2 regions of the Streptomyces sp. XH2 genome follow, and region 2 is predicted to be linked to the other one. Evidence: riboswitches for the same ligand, from Rfam matches in the RefSeq annotation. Region 2 holds a riboswitch; the other holds the start of a gene.
The links. A riboswitch is a leader RNA that binds a small molecule or an ion and turns the genes downstream of it on or off. The one in region 2 is predicted to bind S-adenosylmethionine.
Positions count from the first base shown of each region.

Region 1 (3,397 bases), on a different contig from region 2:
CTCGAAGCGGACGTCGTCGTCGTTGACGTAGACGTTCACGAACCGGCGCAGCCGACCGCTCTCGTCGAGGACGCGGGCGGCGATGCCGGTGTGGTGGGCCTCCAGGTCGGCGATGACCTCGGAGAGGGTCGCGCCCTCGGCGGGGACTTCCGCCTTGCCGCCGGTGTAGGTGCGGAGGATGGTGGGGATACGGACGGTGACGCTCATAGGTTTACTCACCTTCGGTGGAGAAACGAGAAGTGATCAGCGGCTGACGTCAGCGGACGGACAGCCCCGCGGCGCGGAACGCCTCCAGCGACGGCCGGATCGTCGCCGTGGGCCCGGCCGCAACGGCATCGAGCGTCTTGAGCCCGTCGCCCGTGTTGAGCACGACCGTGGTCAGCGAAGGGTCGAGCACCCCGTCCTCGATGAGCTTCTTCGTCACCCCCACCGTCACCCCGCCCGCCGTCTCCGCGAAGATCCCCTCCGTCCGCGCCAGCAGCCGGATCGCGTCCACGATCTGCTCGTCGGTGACGTCCTCCACCGCCCCGCCCGTGCGCCGCGCGATGTCCAGCACGTACGGCCCGTCCGCCGGGTTGCCGATGGCGAGCGACTTCGCGATCGTGTCCGGCTTCACGGGCCGTACGACGTCGTGCCCGTCCTTGAAGGCGCGCGAGACCGGCGAGCACCCTTCCGCCTGAGCGCCGAAGATCTTGTACGGGCGGTCCTCGACCAGCCCGAGCGCGACGAGCTCCTTCAACCCCTTGTCGATCTTCGTGAGCTGGGAGCCCGAGGCGATCGGCACGACGATCTGGTCGGGCAGCCGCCAGCCCAGCTGCTCGCAGATCTCGTAGGCGAGGGTCTTCGAGCCCTCGCCGTAGTACGGACGGAGGTTGACGTTGACGAAGCCCCAGCCCTCCCCCAGCGGGTCGCCGATCAGCTCGCTGCAGAAGCGGTTGACGTCGTCGTACGTGCCTTCGATGCCGACGAGGTCGCCGCCGTACACCGCGGCCATGACGACCTTCCCGGCCTCCAGGTCGTGCGGGATGAAGACGCACGACTGGAACCCGGCCCGGGCGGCCGCGGCCCCGACCGCACCCGCCAGGTTCCCCGTGGACGAGCACGACAGCGTCGTGAACCCGAAGGCGCGGGCGGCCTCGACGGCGATGGCGACCACGCGGTCCTTGAAGGAGTGCGTGGGGTTGCCGGAGTCGTCCTTGACGTACAGGCCGCCGGTCACGCCCAGTTCGCGGGCGAGGTTGTCGGCCTTGACGAGCTTGGTGAGGCCGGGGTTGAGGTTCGGCTTGGCCGCGACGTCGGCGGGGACGGGGAGCAGGGGGGCGTAGCGCCAGATGTTCGCGGGGCCGTCCTCGATCCGCTTCCGCAACTCAGCGGCTTGACGGGGCCCACCGGCGGGCAGTTCGTAGGCGACTTCGAGGGGGCCGAAGCACAGGGCGCAGGCGAAGAGGGGACCGAGGCCGAAGCGCTCTCCGCACTCGCGGCAGGAGAGTGCCACGGCGGGTCCGAGGTCCACAGAAGTGGTAGAGGGTTCAACAGACTGCACAGCCATGGAGGCGAGGCCCTTTCTCCTCATCTTCCTCGCGGCGTACGTCGCCACGAGACGGATTTGGCACCTTCCCCGCCGGGAGCCTCGCCGTGCGAACGATGTCGACGGGAGACCGGCTGGAGGGTTGCCGGGGCTTCAACGGGCCGTGTCCCTCTGCCCCTCTGGATGAGCGGTATGGCGCTGGGCGGGGCCCAGGCGTTTGTGGCACGCGCGACCCCGACATAGGACGGCGGTCCGCGTTGTTCAAGACTGTAACGGAAGCGATGGCCCGTTGAGAGGGCCGTCCGCACCGCGAGATGCGTCACAACGCACCACAACGAGGAGTCGTACACGTGCTGGAAGAGGTGGAGCGCTGGCTGGCCGAGCGGTCCTGGTCCGCTGCTGATCGTCCGCTCGACGTGCTTCTGGCTGCCAAGAGGGACTCCGGCACCACGGTGAGCGTGGTTCTGCCCGCGCTGAACGAGGAGCCGACGGTCGGCGCCATCGTGGCGGTGATCCGCCGCGAGCTGATGTCGGACGCGGTGCCGCTGGTGGACGAGCTGGTGGTCGTGGACTCGGGCTCCACGGACCGCACGGCCGAGGCCGCGGCGGCGGCCGGGGCGCGCGTGGTGCACCGGGACGAGATCCTGCCGGGCCTGCCCGCGCTGCCGGGCAAGGGCGAGGTGCTGTGGCGCTCCCTGCTGGCGACGACCGGCGACGTCGTCTGCTTCGTGGACGCCGACCTGCGCGAGTTCTCGGCGGACTTCGTGTCGGGGATCGTGGGCCCGCTGCTGACCGATCCGGGCGTGCAGTTCGTCAAGGCGATGTACGACCGGCCGCTGGGGGCGGAGTTCGGCGTGCCCGGCTCCGCCGGGACCGCCGGCCAGGGCGGCCGGGTGACCGAGCTGGTGGCCCGCCCCCTGCTGAACCTGCACTGGCCGCAGCTGGCCGGTTTCGTGCAGCCGCTGGGCGGCGAGTACGCGGCCCGCCGGTCCCTGCTCGAACGGCTGCCGTTCCCCGTCGGCTACGGCGTGGAACTGGGCCTTCTGGTGGATGCGCTGCACACGGTGGGGCTGGACGCGCTGGCCCAGGTGGACGTGGGCGTGCGCAAGCACCGCCACCAGGACGGGCAGGCGCTCGGCCGGATGGCCGCCGCGATCTACCGCACCGCGCAGCTCCGGCTGGCCCGCGGGCACCTGGTGCGACCTGCGATCACGCAGTTCGAGCGGGGCCCGGAAGGGTTCGTTCCGAGGACGTACGCGGTGGACACGGAGGAGCGGCCGCCGATGGCCGGAATACCCGAGTACGCGAAGCGGCACGCCGCGTAAGCGTACGTTTGAGCGGTTCTCCCCGGGGCAAGGCTGGGCACATGGTCGCTGAGCACGTGCCCACCGCATCGATCGCCGCCGCACCGATCGTCGTCGCCTCCAACCGCGGCCCGGTCTCGTACCGGCGCGGCGCGGACGGCAGCCTCGTGGCCGGGCGGGGCGGCGGCGGGCTGGTCTCCGGGCTCAGCTCGATAGGACGTGACCCAAAAGAAGCAGCAGCGGTGTGGGTGTGCGCGGCGCTCGGCGCGGAGGATCGCGAGGCGGCCCGCACGGCCGGCCGAAGACTCGATCCGGGCGACACCGGCGGGCACCGCGTACGGATGCTGGACATCCCGCCCGGGACGTTCGCCGCCGCGTACAACGACATCGCCAATTCGGTGCTGTGGTTCGTGCACCACATGCTCTACCAGACGCCCCTGGAGCCCGTCTTCGACAAGGCGTTCCGGGAGCAGTGGGCGGCCTACGAGGCGTACAACGCGGCCTTCGCCGACGCCGTCGCCGAGGAGGCCGCGGAAGGCGCCGCGGTGCTCGTGCAGGACTACCA
Region 1 is NZ_JBMMMZ010000007.1:281,480-284,876, forward strand. Features, by position in the region: gene ACOTKD_RS16485 (MoaD/ThiS family protein) at 1-207, opposite strand, end outside; gene thrC (threonine synthase) at 257-1,573, opposite strand; SAM riboswitch class I at 1,567-1,718, opposite strand; gene ACOTKD_RS16495 (glucosyl-3-phosphoglycerate synthase) at 1,879-2,853, shown strand; gene ACOTKD_RS16500 (alpha,alpha-trehalose-phosphate synthase (UDP-forming)) at 2,895-3,397, shown strand, end outside.
Region 1: it holds a riboswitch for S-adenosylmethionine, as region 2 does, so the genes downstream of both, thrC (threonine synthase) here and ACOTKD_RS06190 (aminotransferase class V-fold PLP-dependent enzyme) in region 2, are expected to answer to the same signal.

Region 2 (3,397 bases):
CGACCTGATCGCCATGGTCCGGGTGGCCCGCCACGACGACCTGGCGGACGTCATCCCGGGACGGATCAGCAAGGTCCCGGGCGTCGCCTCGACCGAGACGCACATCGCCTTCCGCACGTACTCCCAGCACGACCTGGAGGCGGCGTTCGCGATCGGCCTGGAGGCGTAGCCGTACGCGGTTCGGCACCGCCGGTCACGCCGGTGGGGGTTGCGCGCCGTCCCGGCGGGGGTGATTCCCCTGACCCGCCCCTTCCCGAAACGGGGGGGGGAAGCCCCCCTCGCCCCGCAGGGGGAAACGGTGAAAGGGCGGGACCGGGGCACTCCCCTCCGCCGCAACGGCGGGCAATCACCCGCCGACGTGCCCGGCGGTGCCGAAACCACCCGCGGTCACGCGGGAACGCAGCGTCCGCCCTCCGTCCGGTAGGACCACTTCGCCCCGTCGCGGACGAGCTCCCCGACCGCCGCCACGAAGCGCTCGACGTGCTCGTCGGGCGTGCCGGCACCGAAGCTCACGCGGATCGCGTTGAGGGGCGCCCCCTCGTCGGAGCCGCACCCGCCGCCCGCCGAGGACGCGCCGCCCACCAGCGTCCGCACAAGCGGATGCGCGCAGAAGAGGCCGTCCCGGACGCCGATCCCGTACTCCGCGGAGAGCGCCGCCGCGAAGTGCGAGCTGTTCCAGCCGTCGACGGTGAACGAGAGCACGCCCACGCTCGGGGCGTCCGGCCCGAACAGCGACAGCACCCGCACCCCCGGCACCGCCGCGAGCCCCTCCCGCACCCGGGCGATCAGTTCCCGCTCCCGGTCCGCGAGCCGGTCGAAGCCCGCCTCGGTGAGCGCCTTGCAGGCGGAGGCGATGGCGTAGGCGCCGATGACGTTGGGCGAGCCGGCCTCGTGCCGGGCGACCCCCTCGTGCCAGTCGACCTCCACCTCGCCGGCGGCGCCCCGTGCGACGCGCCGGCTCGCGCCCCCGCCCGCGAGGTAGGGCCGCGCGTCGCGGAGCCAGTCCGCGCGCCCGGCGAGCACGCCCGCGCCGAAGGGGGCGTACAGCTTGTGCCCGGAGAAGGCGACCCAGTCCGCGTCCAGTTCGGCGATGTCCACCCGCTGGTGCGGTACGAGCTGAGCCGCGTCCACCACGATCCGCGCCCCGTGCGCGTGCGCGGCCGCCGCCAGTTCCCGTACGGGCCACAGCTCGCCGGTCACGTTGGACGCGCCGGTCACGCACACGAGCGCGGGGCCGTGGGGCTCGCGGGCCGCGAGCGCCCGCTCCAGGGTCTCCACCGCCTGCGCGGGGGTGCGGGGCGCGTCCAGGTAGGTCACGGCGACGTCCGCGCGCCGCTCCCAGGGCAGCAGCGCCGCGTGATGCTCGGTCTCGAAGACGAACACCCTTGTCCCGGTGGGGAGTACGGCGGCGAGCAGATTGAGGGAGTCGGTGGTCGAGCGGGTGAAGACGACCTGGTCGCCGTCCCGGCAGCCGAGGAACGCGGCGACGTCGGCCCGGCTGTTCTCGAAGAGCTCGGTCGAGCGCTGCGAGAGGTATCCCGCGCCGCGGTGCACGCTGCCGTAGTAGGGCGCGTACGCCGCCACGTCGTCCCACACCCGCTGCAGGGCGGGCGCGCTGGCGGCGTAGTCCAGCGCCGCGTACGTCACCTCTCCCCCGGTGACCAGCGGGACGCGGACATCGCATCCCAGAACCGGCAGAGGGGTGCAAATGGTCTGATCGGTGGCAAGGGTGGAGACGGACATGGCGAACTCCCGTAAGAAGGCAGGCGAATTCCACCGCGCGACGGGCGCGGGAAAGGGAAAAGGGTGCGCGGAAAAGGGGCTCTTCGAGCCCTAACGCATTCGCTGAACCACGGAAGGAACTCCCTCGACGACCAGGATCCCTGGCGAGGGATCCGCGCTTGCCGCAGACCTCGCTGCCTGCGGCCTGGTCATCACCCGGGGCACCCCGCCACGGACGGAGGGTTGCCGGACAGCAAGCCGGGGCCTGATCGCTGTCACTCGTGACCTTGCGGAGGAGTATGGCACACGTGATCGCCCCGCGGAACCGCCGTTCCGCGGGGCGAGACGTCAGGCGTTGCTCGCGACCACCCAGCGGTCGAGCGCCCGCCGCGCCGCACCGGAGTCGATCGACTCCGCCGCGCGCGCCAGCCCGGCGCGGATCTGCTCCGCCAGCGGCGCCTCCGTGGGCGCCTGGGCCACCAGGGCCGCGGCGGAGTTCAGCAGCACCGCGTCCCGTACGGGCCCGGTCTCCCCGGCCAGCACGCGCCGCGCCACGTCCGCGTTGTACGACGCGTCGGCTCCCCGCAGCGCCTCCACCGGCACCAGGTCCAGCCCCACGTCCCGCGGGTCGAAGGACTCCTCCCGGACCCGGCCGCCGGAGACCACCCACACCCGCGAGGTCGCGGTGGTCGTGAGTTCGTCGAGGCCGTCGTCGCCGCGGAAGACCAGCGCCGAGGAGCCGCGCTCGGCGAGCACTCCGGCGAGGATCGGCGCCATCCGGGGGTCCGCGACGCCCGTGGCCTGGGCCCGCACCCTGGCCGGGTTGGTCAGCGGGCCCAGCACGTTGAAGACGGTCCGGATGCCGAGCTCGCGCCGTGCCGCGGCCACGTGCCGCAGGGACGGGTGGAACTTCACGGCGAAGCAGAAGGTGATGCCGGCCTCCTCGGCCACCTCCACGACCCGCCGGGGCGTGAGGTCGAGGTTCACGCCCAGCTTCTCCAGGACGTCCGAGGCGCCGCTGGCGGAGGACGCCGCCCGGTTGCCGTGCTTGACGACCTTCGCGCCGGTGCCGGCCACGACGATCGAGGACATGGTGGAGATGTTGACGGTCTTGGCGCCGTCGCCGCCGGTGCCCACGATGTCCACGCTGGGACCGGGCACCTCGATGAGCCGGGCGTGCGCGTACATCGTACGGACCAGGCCGGAGATCTCGGCGACCGTCTCGCCCTTGGCGCGCAGGGCGACCAGGAAGCCCGCGATCTGGGCGTCGGTGGCCTCGCCGCGCATGATCCGGTCCATGGCCCAGGCGGTGTCGTCGGCGGTGAGGTCCCGGCCGGTGAGGAGGGCGTCCAGGAGGCCCGGCCAGGAGGGGGCCACCGCGCTGTCGCCGCCTGCCGGGGTCACAACGTTCATGGTCCACGCTCCTGGTGGTCGGTCCGGAGGGCCGGGTTCGTCCCGGGGCCCTGCCCGCCCAGCCTATCCACCCCCGGGAACAGCGAAGAGCCCCGTCCATGCGGTGGACGGGGCTCTCGCTGTGGCGATCAGCGATCAGTGTGGATCAGGCAGTGACCCGGAGATCAGTGGTGGCCGTGGCCGCTCGTGATCTCCTCGTACTCCTCGCGCGTGGCCTTGGGGATCTGGGTCCCCTCGCCGTAGAAGCCCTTGGAGAGCTTCA
Region 2 is NZ_JBMMMZ010000002.1:566,681-570,077, reverse strand. Features, by position in the region: gene ACOTKD_RS06195 (Lrp/AsnC family transcriptional regulator) at 1-169, shown strand, start outside; gene ACOTKD_RS06190 (aminotransferase class V-fold PLP-dependent enzyme) at 388-1,743, opposite strand; SAM riboswitch class IV at 1,893-2,009, opposite strand; gene trpD (anthranilate phosphoribosyltransferase) at 2,071-3,135, opposite strand; gene ACOTKD_RS06180 (cytochrome b) at 3,300-3,397, opposite strand, start outside.